3 regions of the Paenibacillus sp. FSL W7-1279 genome follow, and region 3 is predicted to be linked to each of the others. Evidence: predicted binding sites of a transcription regulator. Region 3 holds the regulator's gene; each other region holds the start of a gene.

Region 1 (4,283 bases), 2.0 Mb from region 3:
TCCAATTCGGCATCTGCACTGATCTCGCCCAAAGCCTCGGAGATCAGCTCCGTGCCGATTCCCTTCTGTCTCAGCTCCTGTTTGACCCACAGCCTCCCCTTCTTATGGCTTGTCATTCGCTGCTCTGTCCACATCTTGGCGTATAACGCGTCATCAATCAGCTTGTCCTTCTCCAATCGCTCCAGCGTCGTCTCTATGCAACTCGGCTCGAAACTTTTTTGCTGCAGACGCTGGGTGATCTCCTTGGCTGTTCTGGGTTTCCTGGACAGATGATTCAGTGCCTCTACATAAGCCCTCTGTCGTTCATCGGCCACGATAATTTCCTCAAGCTCTTCCTTGCGAAAAACATTCCCCTTGAACATCCGGTATTTCAGCATCACATCTTCATGAACGGTCATAAGGTACGGACCAAACGCGATTTGGTATCGGTGCTTGGGCTTTTTCAGCATTTCGACTGACGTTACAATCAAATCCTCATGGTCCGGAAAATGCCCTATACCTGATGCTTCTGCCTGCTCCGACATTTCCTTATTCTCTTCTTCCATATGTCGCTCCTCTCACTACCGCACCATTTCTGAGTAAAATAACCAAGACTGCATCTGGAAGTCTGAATAAATGCAAAGAAGACCGTCTGGCGTTACAAACACCGGACGGTCCTCAACACTGTAATCGATAACCAGCAATGAACTACTCTACTTTAAACAACTCTTGCTCTTCTAATTCCTCTTGTTCCTTATCCTTCTCGGAAGGCTCAGGAACAGCCGTGGTCAGATTGCTCGCTTCACGAATTTTGTTCTCGATAACACTAGCGATCTCCGGATTCTCTTTCAAGAATTGCTTCGCATTCTCCCGTCCTTGGCCAAGACGGTCACCTGAATAAGAATACCATGCGCCGCTCTTATCCACGATATCGAGTTCCGTTCCGATATCGATCAGGCTTCCCTCTCTAGAGATGCCTTCACCGTACATAATATCAAGCTCAGCCTGTTTGAAAGGTGGCGCTACCTTGTTCTTAACAACCTTAATCCGTGTGCGGTTACCCACCACATCGTTGCCCATCTTGATGCTCTCAATTCGACGCACGTCCAAACGAACCGTCGAGTAGAACTTCAGAGCACGTCCACCTGGAGTCGTCTCAGGGTTACCGAACATAACACCAACCTTCTCACGAAGCTGGTTGATAAAGATGGCAATTGTTTTCGATTTATTAATAGCACCCGACAATTTCCGAAGAGCCTGGGACATCAGACGAGCTTGCAGACCTACGTGGGAGTCACCCATGTCGCCTTCAATTTCAGCTTTTGGTACCAGTGCAGCAACCGAGTCAATAACGATGATATCAACTGCACCACTGCGTACCAGAGCTTCCGCAATTTCCAGCGCCTGCTCACCCGTGTCCGGTTGGGAGAGCAGCAATTCATCAATGTTAACGCCCAATTTGCTTGCATACGATGGATCCAGAGCATGCTCGGCATCGATAAATGCAGCCTGTCCACCAGCCTTCTGAACTTCCGCAATCGCATGGAGGGCTACTGTTGTTTTACCGGAGGATTCCGGTCCATATACTTCAATAATCCGGCCTCTAGGCAAGCCGCCGGTTCCTAAAGCTATATCCAATGCCAACGATCCGCTCGGCACAATCTCTACTTGCATGTGGGTGGATTCACCCAGTTTCATGATGGAACCTTTTCCGAACTGTTTCTCTATCTGACGAAGCGCCATTTCCAGCGCAGCACGACGATCTGACAATTGTTCCACAACCCTTCACTGTTGATAGTCATATCATACCTTGTTTTGACACGTTTGCCAAGCTTTTTTTCGAACATACATTCGTTTTTTTTATTCCGCACCCCTTCCCGTATATGCTCCATGCCTTATGTATAAACAACAAGAACCGTGGCAACATCATACGATATGCCACGGTTCTTCCGTATTTCCCATTATACTTGGAACCGTTCGTAAATACAAGAAGAGCTGCCAAGCAAGGTGTAAATTATTTACTTTTTTTGAATAGCGGATATCCCTATTCTGCAACCCTAAACCTTTTGGAGGCAACAAGACGCTGCCAAAGCCGGTAGAGCAGCGCCTTCGTAGCTCGGAGCCGGATCGTTTCACGGTTACCCTGAAGGTGCAGCTCGTGCACTTCCGTTTCTTTTCCCCGTTGAGACAATCCAATGTAAACCAGACCTATAGGCTTGCGTTCAGCATACCCTGGACCTGCCACGCCCGTTACCGATAAACCAAAGTCGCTGTCGGTTACCATCCGGACATGATCCGCAAGCGCTTCGGCAACCTCTGCACTGACGGCTCCCGGCGCATCATCCCCCTCAAGCAGCGCATGCGGGATATGCACAAGCTTCTCCTTGATCTGATTGGTATAACAGATGATCCCGCCAAGGAACATGGACGCGCTCCCGGGGATAGAGGTCAGCGTCTCCGCTACAAGGCCTCCCGTGCAGCTCTCCGCAGCGCTCAGCGTCCAGCTATGATCCGCCATCATATCGACGATGACCTTCTCAATGGGCACATCCTCGTTAGCATACATAAATTCCGGGCCTCTCTCCTGGATCCGGGCTTCCAGTTCATTCAGCCGCACCATGGCCTCAGCCTCGCTGGCTGCCTTCGTGGAGATCCGGACGGTGACCTCCCCCTCCTTGGCATACAACGCAATCGTCGGATCGGTCTGGGCCGTAATCAGGTCCTCCAGGCGCTTATCAAGCGCGGACTCCCCGATGCCTGCGAATTTGAGCATCTTTGAATAGATGGGAAGCTCTTCCGTAAGCACATGCTGCAGAAGCCAAGGCTTGGCCTCCTGCTCAAACATCGGCATCAGCTCTTTCGGCGGACCCGGCAACACAATGTAATGAGTCCCTTCATAGGATACCGCATTCCCGACGGCGAGGCCTGTTTCGTTCGGAAGCGGAGTCCCGCCCTCGATGGCCAGAGCCTGGCGCCGATTGTTCTCGGTCATTACGGATCCTCGTTCATGGAAAAAGCGTTCAATCCGATCCATGGCCATCCGATCAATATGCAATGAACGATTTAGAAAAGATGCGAGCGCATCCTTTGTCAGGTCATCCTGTGTGGGGCCCAGACCACCGGACAGAAGAACGATATCGGCTCTGCTGCTGGACAGCCGCAAGGCCTCCTTGAGCCTCTCCATGTTATCCCCGACAACGGTTTGATAGTATACATCGATTCCCATTGAAGCAAGCTGCCTGGACAAATACTGTGCATTGGTATTCACAATCTGTCCAAGAAGAAGTTCGGTTCCAACTGCAATGATTTCTGCTTTCATGATTCGTCCATCCTCCTGTGTCTGCTATCTCTTCACAAATACCCGCTTTCATAAAGTTCTTACCCTGCGGAAGAAAAAAGCAATAGGATTGCTCCTATTGCCGTTACGCCCCGGCACCTTTGAGAAGATGCCTGTTCTGGACAAAATATTCGATTCCCGAATAGATCGTAATCATCGCGGCAGCCCAGATTGCAATGACATCAAACGGAATTCCCAAGAATACAAACGGGAAATTATTGATCAGAAGCGCGACAATCGCCACAATCTGAATCACCGTCTTGATTTTCCCCGATTGACCTGCTGCAACGACGGAACCTTCCAGGAGTGCAATTTGTCTCAAGCCAGTAACCGCGAATTCTCTGCTGATGATGACTACAGCAATCCAGGATTCGCATTTGCCCATCTCCACAAGCGATATGAGGATGGCTGCCACCAGCAGTTTGTCCGCAAGCGGATCCAGAAGTTTACCCAGGTTCGTCACCATATTGTTTTTCCGGGCTAAATACCCGTCAATCCCATCCGTACTTGCTGCAAGTATGAATATCAATGCTGCAATCAATTGGTTGTAGGGAAGGACGAAATCATTCCACACAATAGGAGCCGGATAAAAATCAAAATCCACCAGCAGGAAAATCATCATGACAGGGATCAAGCAAATGCGGGCCAACGTGATACGATTGGGTAAATTCATGGGGCAACCTCCCTTGCAACGGGTTGTCTTGAAATTTTCGCAGACCCCGCGACTGTTATCCATCTGTACTTCAATAGGGTCGCTCTTCCCAAGAGCCTAAAGGGTTCGAAGCGTGAAGCGCTGTCTGTCATATTCATCCCCCAGTAATCTATGTATACGTTAATCCTTATATATCGTTTTTTAGTATAATATTTCCGCTCACGCCCTGTCAAAAGAAACAAACCTGTCCATCCCATCCTATATGAGCCTGTGGCGGCGTTTATTTAAAATTCGTGAACTGCAGGTCCAGAGAAA
Region 2 (4,283 bases), 650 kb from region 3:
GCTCAAATTTGCCGCGCCTTGCTTGTTCGCCCAAAATTACGGACGCTCTGCCCACGATGTTTTTCAGCTTGCGCGATATATATCCGTATCGCTTGGAGCTCAATAGAATTTCACCCTGCAGCATGGGAGCTAGCCGATCGACCGTTGCTTCCGCCTCGCGCAGGCATTCCTCCGCGGTCAGGTCTCCCCAGCTTCGATGCTGTGATTGAAACTTCACGGCCATGCTGCTTAAGGCAGCATGAAACAGCTGCCCGATGTCAGGAGCTTGAAGACGGTACAACTGCCGTTCTCTCAGCTTCAAACCATGGGAGGCAAAATGAGAAAACGGACACGCAACAAAGCGCTCCATCCGGGATACGCTTGTCCGCAGCTTCGTTCCGTACAACTGCCTGCTGGTTTCCTGCTTAAGCGGCCGGGCTTCATTCCGGTAGGACAAGGACGAGAGCATCGAAGAAAGACGCGGCCTTAATTCCGGCTGCTCCGCATACCAGTTGTACACATGCCACCAAAAGTCCGGAATCTCCTCTCCATTCCTCCAGTCACGAAGCCGACCCGTTAAATAAGCAAGCGTCTTATCCGGACGGGCGGCATAATGCTCCTGCTCACTGGCTGATTGCCCGGCATGCGGTCTTGGAAACAATGGTACCTCTTCCATCTGAAACATCAGCTTCAAATGGCGGATGACCTCGGATGGCAGCAACGTCTTGCCTTCATCGTCCGCCGCAGGATAGCTGACCCACAGCTGATTACTGGCCGAAGTCAGAGCATTATAAATCAGGAACCGTTCATCCAGCAGTCTGCGGGATATGCTTGGAGCAAGCTCCAAGCCGCGGTCTTCGAGCTGAACACGCTCCGGTTCTGTCAGGATCCCATCGTCCTGGAACTGGGCTGGGAGAACACCATCATTAATGCCGAGCAGAAAAGCATATTTCACCCCGCCCGTCCGTGTCCGATCCATGCTGCCGATCAGCACTTGATCCAGAGAAGGTGGCACCAGAGCCATTTTCATCTCCGTAAGTCCCGTACCCAGCACGCCCGTGAACAATTCGGTGCTGAGCTTCTCCGTACCCATCATCTCCACAATCTGATCGAGCAGGTCAAGCACTGCCCCCCATACCTGGCGATGCTCCCTGGCTTCCTCAGGACGCCCGGCATCCAGGGCAGCGCGGCTTAACAGCTCGAGCTTCTCAGGAACAGCGGCTTCCTCCAGAAGCCGGTAGACTGCCGTGCTCTGATCCATTGCATTCGTTGCCTTCTTCATCCGCTTCTCAAACGCATGCAGCGGCTCCGTAATCACCTTTCTGGCATACTCAATCGCCTGCATCCCATGCGGATTTCGCACCTCACTCTCTCCGTCTTCTAATGAGAGACTTGGAATTCCCTTCCAAGGGCGTCCATCCGTCCAGCGTGTGCCCTGGATTCCGGAAGCCAGCACATGGTTTTCCAGACGGTCCATGTCCTCACGGGTAAGCGATCCGTCCAGCGGCAGCAGCAGATCCGTCTTCACACAGCGGAATACGTCCTCATAACGCCAACGGCGTCCGATGATATCCAGCGCAGAGCGAATAAATTCGACCAGCGGATGATGGAGCTCGCTTCGCTTCTGATCCAGAAAATAAGGAACGCCGTGTTCCCTGAACAAAGGACCTATCAGATGCTCATATTCTCCCATATTCCGGACAAACACGGCCATTTCCCGGTATCTTGCCCCTTCTTCTCGGGCGAGACGCACCATTTCGCGTACAGCCCCTTCAATTTCAGCCCGGCGGTGACTGGCAGCATGCAGAAGAAGACCTGCCCTGCTGCCGTCCGGATGGCTCACTGTAACGCCGTCACGGGCAGCTTCCGTCCAACGTTTCTTCCGATCATAACCGCGCTCGAGATGGGCAAGCAGAGGGGACTCTTGAAACCGCGGAAGAACATCGGGTTGCAGAATACGCTGCTCCATATCCAACCCCATCTCATCGGCAATGCCTTCAAGCTTTATGTACGTCACCGCGGTAGGATGAAAGAGATCCAGCTCATGCGGAACATTCCCGTTCGTATAAGGCTTGTCCAGTGTCAACGCAATCGTTACGCGGTTGGCATGCGTCATAATTTCCCGGAGCACCCGGTACTCCTGCGGCGTAAAGCCATGGAAGCCATCGATCCAAATGTCCGCGCGCTTGATATACTCTGATTGGGTCACGCCCTCTGCCAATGAGGCCAGCGTATCTTCCTCATCCATGTAGAACCTTGAAATCTCAAGCTCAAAATCGCGAAAAACCGTTACGATGTCCTCCAGCTTGCGCCGAAGCATCGGAGAATTCCCAGAGCCAGACAGCATCTGTCCCAGCTGCTCCTCCACGCAGGCAGCATCAATGCAATAGCGCTTCATTTCTGTATACAGCTCGCTCAGCTTACCGACAAATCCATGCTGCTCTCCCGAAGCACCGAACAATTGAAGCTCTTCTTTGCGCCTCCGCAAAATTTTGTACAGCAGCATGCGCTTGCCTTCTTCGCTGATCGCCACCTTCGCGGCCCCGCCGGTTTCCTGCATGACACGGTAAGCCAGTCGGCGGAAACTGAGCACTTGCGCGCGCATCATCCCGCGAATGCCTCCCGCATTAACGAGTGCATGCTCCGCTTCATAGGACCCTTGCTCGGGAACGATCAGTATCATCGGATTCCCCTTGGGATCTTGCTCCAATCGCTCGATCATCTCTTGGCGGATCGACGTGCTCTTGCCGCTGCCCGACCTGCCGATAACAAATTGAATGCTCATGCTATGCCTCCTTTACATCGTCTCCGAAAAGGACTCCTTCACCCTTCAAAACAAGCTGCGTTTCCGGTGAAATCATGCCCTTGAATCTATTAGTCAAATGCATCAAAATTCATATAAAATCCCTGTCTTGGTTCGTTCTCTATCAAAAAAGATGCTGATTACTAGTATAGCATAAGTATCGTTTGATGGAACATACGTTTGGATTTCATTCCCATTCCAAATTATTGCGGGCATACAAAAAAGGACCCTGCCATCGTGGTTCACCCACCATGGCAAAATCCTTCGCATCTACCGTCCTGCTGCACTTTAAAGTTTCGATTTGCTGCGCACTTCAAACACGGCAAATTTCAAATAATGCCCCTCGTCGACCCCGAGAATTTGCGGATGATCCTTGCCAGCCGCACGCCATTCCACGAGTCTCAGAATTTTTCCGGCGTCTTTTGCCGCATCCTGAATGGTCTCCAGGAACAAATCCGGCCGCATATGGTACGAGCAGCTTGCCGTAACCAAATAACCGCCCTCATTCACCAGTTTCATGCCATGAAGATTGATGTCCTTATATCCGCGGCAAGCCCCTTTAACGGCAGACCTGGTTTTGGCAAAAGCCGGCGGGTCCAGAATAACCACATCCCATGAACGTCCGCCTCCTGCGGTCAGCGGTTTGGAGGTATCCACTTTCTGATCCCCTTGCGCACGCAACTCGCGTTCCTCCAGCCCTTTTACCTGATTGCGCAAATATTGGAAGGCATCGTCCACTACAAACTCCACGCGATCCTGGAATCCGTTCAATTCCACATTCTCTTTGGCGCTTTCAATGGCATGCTCCGATATGTCAAGGCAGGTCACTTTCTTGGCGCCATAAAGGCAGGCATGCAGCGTGAAACTGCCCGTATGCGAAAAGCATTCCAGCACCGTGGCTCCATCCCAATAAGGAAAAGTAACTTCCTTTCCGCTTTTGTTCACTGGTATGGTCTTCTTCTCACCGTCTCGTTCCACCGTCTGGAGCGTGATCCCGCTGCGGCTTCCCCAACCATTCATTAACGGTTTAATGGATGCCCGGTTCTCGCGCTGATCAAAGAAATATCCCGTCTTCTGGCCTTCTTCGATATCCACCTTGATCTTTAGGCTGTTCTCCGTCACCGTGACGTGGCGAGGACATTCCCCGTATAGAATACCCGTGCGCTGCTCCAGCCCTTCCAGTTCCCGGATGGACACGTCGCTTCGTTCATAGATTCCTTTCGGCTGGACCACCTCGACAAGCGCGTTCACGATGTCCTCACGGCAGCGATCCATCCCCAGCGTCAGCAGCTGCATGACCAGTACGTCATCAAAACGGTCCACAATCAGCCCCGGCAGAAAATCCGCCTCGCCATATACCAGCCGGTAGGCGTTCTCATCTTCGATAAACCGTTCCCGGTGTTTCAAGCATTCCTGAAACCTGGCGGCGAAAAAAGCCTTGTCCATCGTCTTAACGGGCTCGTACGAAACGGTACGTACGGTGATTTGCGATTGCGGGTTG
Region 3 (4,283 bases):
TCTTCCAATCTTTCGCCCATCGCTTTCGTATCATAAAAATTCATCATGCGCGAGAATACCCAGTTGCCTGCTTTTCCCTTGCCTTGAATCACAACAGAGCCCGAAGCCAATTTGATTTTCTCGATATCGGATACAGCCAAACGACGTTCCCGATTGAACTTCATCGTGGATACGGAAGCACGCTCAATCTTCAGGTAAGGCTTGCGTAAGAAAATCATAAGCGCCAACAGAATATACAAGCTGACACCAACCCAATTCAACACGTCATTGCTTCCGCCGGCTGCCTGTGACGTCGCCGTTCCGAGAAGCGCATACAAACCAGCCAATGCAACAAGCACTAACGGAAGTACATACTTACGCCCTTTAAACACGTCATGCTTATCATTAACGGCAGAGCCTTGGTACGAGGTCAGCCCCTGCTTCTTACGCTGCTTGTTGAGCTGTGACATATTTTTGTTGACTTTTCTTTCCCATGATCGTGACATATGGTTCCCCCTGGACTCAATTTCAAAATATTACCAATTCATATAAACTTGGGGTCACCGTATTCGATTCCCACGAATAATCGGCACCCCAAGTATTATAATTCTATCCTTCTATCTGGTCTCTGAATCCACTGTTGTAGATCCAGATGCCAGTTCATCGACTAATGCTTTAATCGCGGGCCGCCTTTTTGTTCATTTTCATCAACCCATTCGATCGATTCCAGCTGTTGTCTAAAGTTACTGCGAATATTGTTAAGGTATATTTCCCGAAGCTCAGCCCGTTCTTTGAGCTCTTCCGCGGTCAATCCCTCACTCTTCTGTTTTCTTGCTAGTACATTGATGCGTTCAACCAAAGTATCGATGTCCATGACTTCTCCTCCAATTCCGATATCATGTATAACTTAAACATGTGAAAAAGAGCTTGTCAAGGCAACAGCGCCCTTACAAACTCTTATTAAGAACAAATATGAACATATGATGCCTATATATGGGTTCCTCATTGTTAAGAAATCAATACTCGTCTATTATAAACACGCTTATACTGCGTGAAATCACATCGTCAGGCAAGACTACAAATATGAAGCGAGAAGTTGAGACATATATAAGGAAAGAGCCTCTCGTAGTATCATCCCATTACCAGACTGGTAAAGACAACACCTCTCCGGCCTGTATATCCGGACCTTTCAATCCGTTCATTCTTCGGATGCTATCCAGATATACTCGTGTATCCATATCTGCCGGTTTATGAAGGGAAGCAATCCGCCACAAACTATCACCATATTGAACAATAACCTGCTTCTCCCCAGTAGGCTTGTCCATCCCCCCGGCAAAAACAGAGTATGCCCCTGTCCAAAAAGAAGCTACGATCAACAGGATGAATAAAAGCTTTATAAAAGGAATGGATGCCATTCTGGACTTTAATTGGTGGATCCAAGTCTCCGGGGACTTCATCGTTTGCACTGGAACGTTCTCATAAATGCTGCGGTATGTACTGTATTTCAACATGGAATCATCATCTCCCAAACAAGTGTTCTCTTATGGATTTATATTAACACGAACACTTGTTTGATTCAATACCCAAAAGAACATTTGTTCTATTTTTATTTAGAACTTATGTTTGTACGAACGGAAGTTCTATGTTATAATTTTCCCAAACGTTACTAAATGGGGTTGATACGGCATGTCGAAAATATCCAGCCGCCAGCTGGCGATCTTAGAGTTTATCCGCAACGAAGTTCGTAGCAAGGGTTACCCGCCTTCTGTCCGGGAAATCGGAGAGGCTGTCGGACTAGCTTCCAGTTCAACGGTCCATGGACATCTTGACCGTTTGGAGAAGAAAGGCCTAATTCGCCGTGACCCTACGAAACCAAGAGCAATCGAGCTGCTTGGCCAAGAAGAGTCCGATAGCGCGAATCTGTTTACCCACACCATTGCCAGAGTGCCTGTTGTTGGTAAAGTCACTGCAGGTGTTCCTATTACAGCCATGGAGAACATTGAAGATTATTTCCCGCTCCCGCAGCATTATGTAGGAGACGATAAGGTTTTCATGTTGTCGGTTGTCGGTGACAGTATGATCGAAGCTGGCATTCACAGCGGTGACTATGTCATTGTGCGCCAGCAGCAAACTGCAGACAATGGCGACATTGTAGTAGCGATGACAGAAGAAGACGAAGCAACTGTAAAGACCTTCTATAAGGAGAAGGATCATGTAAGATTGCAACCGGAGAATCCTACCTACGAGCCACTGCGCCTGAACCATGTTACGATTCTCGGTAAAGTAATCGGACTCTTCCGGGATGTCCACTAATCTCATAGATCTATGAATAAGAGGTTACCTCCCTTAATTGGATGGTAACCTCTTGCTTTTTCTATACAGATCACGAAACTTGATCATAGCTAGTTTGTATGCTCCATAATGCCTTGTTTAAGATCCAGCCGATACATCCGTGTAGGTTTATAATCCGGCGAGCCTTCCCCACCCGGTCCCTCCGTGGACTGCAGAACAAGCTTATTGTCTTTCACCATGGGTGCAGTACCTGGTCTGTAATAGGAAGTATAGGACACCGTTAATTCATCTTGAAACCTGAGCTGCACAGCCTTGCCCGTATCATGCTCCACGGCGAATGCGTAGATCTGTATGGCATGACAGTCCTGATATTGCGGTGCAAGTATAAATACATCCGCATCCTGAAACGGCAATCGAACCATATGGACAGCTGCAGAAGTTGGCTGAATAAAAGTAAGATCATCCAGCGTGGTTACTTCATCCGTAACTTCATTATAGCTATATCGTACGATGTAGTTTCCGGTAAACGATTGGTCCGTTTCGATACCGAAGCAGCTAGGAGCTCCCAGTGTCGTGATTTTTTCCTTTTCCACAGCAACCACACTGAGCCTTCCCTGATCTGTAAAGCCTTGCGCCCGAATTGTCTCCTCGTTATGTGGTGGTACATCCCCAGCTCTCTGTTGTTCCTCAACGTCAAAAGGCAGCTGTATGGCAAGTAACATAACCAGAAGCAGCAGCACGCCTGTAAAGCCAACTTGTAGATACTTTCGGCGCTTAGGCCTACCTTCGTCACGGATCACGGACATCTGGACGTTTTTTTTCATTTCAGCCGTAAATTTATCATTTGGAAAAGGTCCCTTTGAAACCCGGGAATACCAGTCTGGTTTATCCTCATTCATCTCCATTCTCCTTTAACAGGTTCTGCACTTTTTTCCTTGCCCGATACAGTCTGGATTTTACGGTACCCGCCGCTAGGTTAAGGAACTCCGCAATCTGATTGATTGACATCTCATAGTAAAGGTCCAAGATGAGCACCTCCCTAAACTTCCTGGGTAAAGTCATAATCATGGCCCATATTTCATCCGTGTACTGCCCGTCCAGATACTCCAGTTCCGCGGACCGACTTGACGCATCGATGTGCAGTCTGTCCTTAAGGGTCACTTTCCGAAAGAAAAAAGCCTGTTTGTACCGGAACGCGGTATGTCGTGTGATCGTGAGCAGCCACGTTTTTAACGACGCCTGACCGCGAAATGTATGTATGCCAAAATAAGCTTTAATAAACACATCTTGAGCAATATCGTCTGCCAGTGCTTGCTGTTTGGTCAGAAAATAAGCGTAATTCCAGATATCATTTCCGTACAAGCTCATGATTTTATCCAGTGTCTGTGTGTCCATCACCGTCATCTGCTTCAAGTATTCCAGTTCCAACCGATTCACCTCATCTAATTAGAGTCATGGAGGTCAGCAAAGGTTCCCCTCTTCCGAAAAAAACAAAAAAAAGAATCTCCCCTTATAGAGGGTGATTCTGTAGTAGTTGCATTCTATGAACGATTCTCCATAACCATAAGTCAAAATGATTACTATTATTAATGAGCTACCCATTCTAAAATAGGGGCATTTTGGGGGTGAAACAAGAATAACTATCATTCCACCACCATCTGCCCCCAAAAACAAAAACCCCTCACGCCTTACGGCGCAAGGGATTCCTCTATTAATACATCGTAATGTACTGATCGCGTTCCCATTGGTGAACTTGCGTGCGGTACATGTCCCATTCGATTTCTTTCAGCTCATAGAAGTGAGCCAACGCATGATCACCGAGTGCATCGGAGATGACTTCGCTGCGGATCAACTCGTTGAGTGCTTCCTTCAGGTTTGCAGGCAAGCTAGGGATGCCTTCCTCAATGCGCTCTTCTTCCGTCATCACGTAGATGTTACGGTCAATTGGAGCCGGGAGCGACAGCTCGCGCTTAACGCCGTCCAAGCCTGCTTTCAGCATGACAGCCAGAGCC

Evidence for each region. The regulator LexA, encoded in region 3, represses DNA repair genes until DNA is damaged. The targets are predictions, from matches to a motif close to CGAACATATGTTCG.
Region 1: the regulator LexA is predicted to act here: its motif matches at 1,820-1,833, upstream of recA (recombinase RecA).
Region 2: the regulator LexA is predicted to act here: its motif matches at 2,952-2,965, upstream of addB (helicase-exonuclease AddAB subunit AddB).

What each region holds. Positions count from the first base shown of each region.
Region 1 covers NZ_CP150215.1:4,808,899-4,813,181, forward strand. Annotated here, with positions in the region: gene MKY82_RS21405 (RecX family transcriptional regulator) at 1-545, opposite strand, end outside; gene recA (recombinase RecA) at 688-1,749, opposite strand; gene MKY82_RS21415 (competence/damage-inducible protein A) at 2,024-3,298, opposite strand; gene pgsA (CDP-diacylglycerol--glycerol-3-phosphate 3-phosphatidyltransferase) at 3,402-3,989, opposite strand; gene MKY82_RS21425 (YajQ family cyclic di-GMP-binding protein) at 4,249-4,283, opposite strand, start outside.
Region 2 covers NZ_CP150215.1:2,176,606-2,180,888, reverse strand. Annotated here, with positions in the region: gene addB (helicase-exonuclease AddAB subunit AddB) at 1-2,764, opposite strand, end outside; gene MKY82_RS09425 (class I SAM-dependent rRNA methyltransferase) at 3,071-4,283, opposite strand, start outside.
Region 3 covers NZ_CP150215.1:2,825,627-2,829,909, reverse strand. Annotated here, with positions in the region: gene MKY82_RS12545 (hypothetical protein) at 1-485, opposite strand, end outside; gene MKY82_RS12540 (DUF896 domain-containing protein) at 647-853, opposite strand; gene MKY82_RS12535 (LysM peptidoglycan-binding domain-containing protein) at 1,119-1,490, opposite strand; gene lexA (transcriptional repressor LexA) at 1,666-2,292, shown strand; gene MKY82_RS12525 (hypothetical protein) at 2,382-3,170, opposite strand; gene MKY82_RS12520 (sigma-70 family RNA polymerase sigma factor) at 3,163-3,699, opposite strand; gene glnA (type I glutamate--ammonia ligase) at 3,983-4,283, opposite strand, start outside.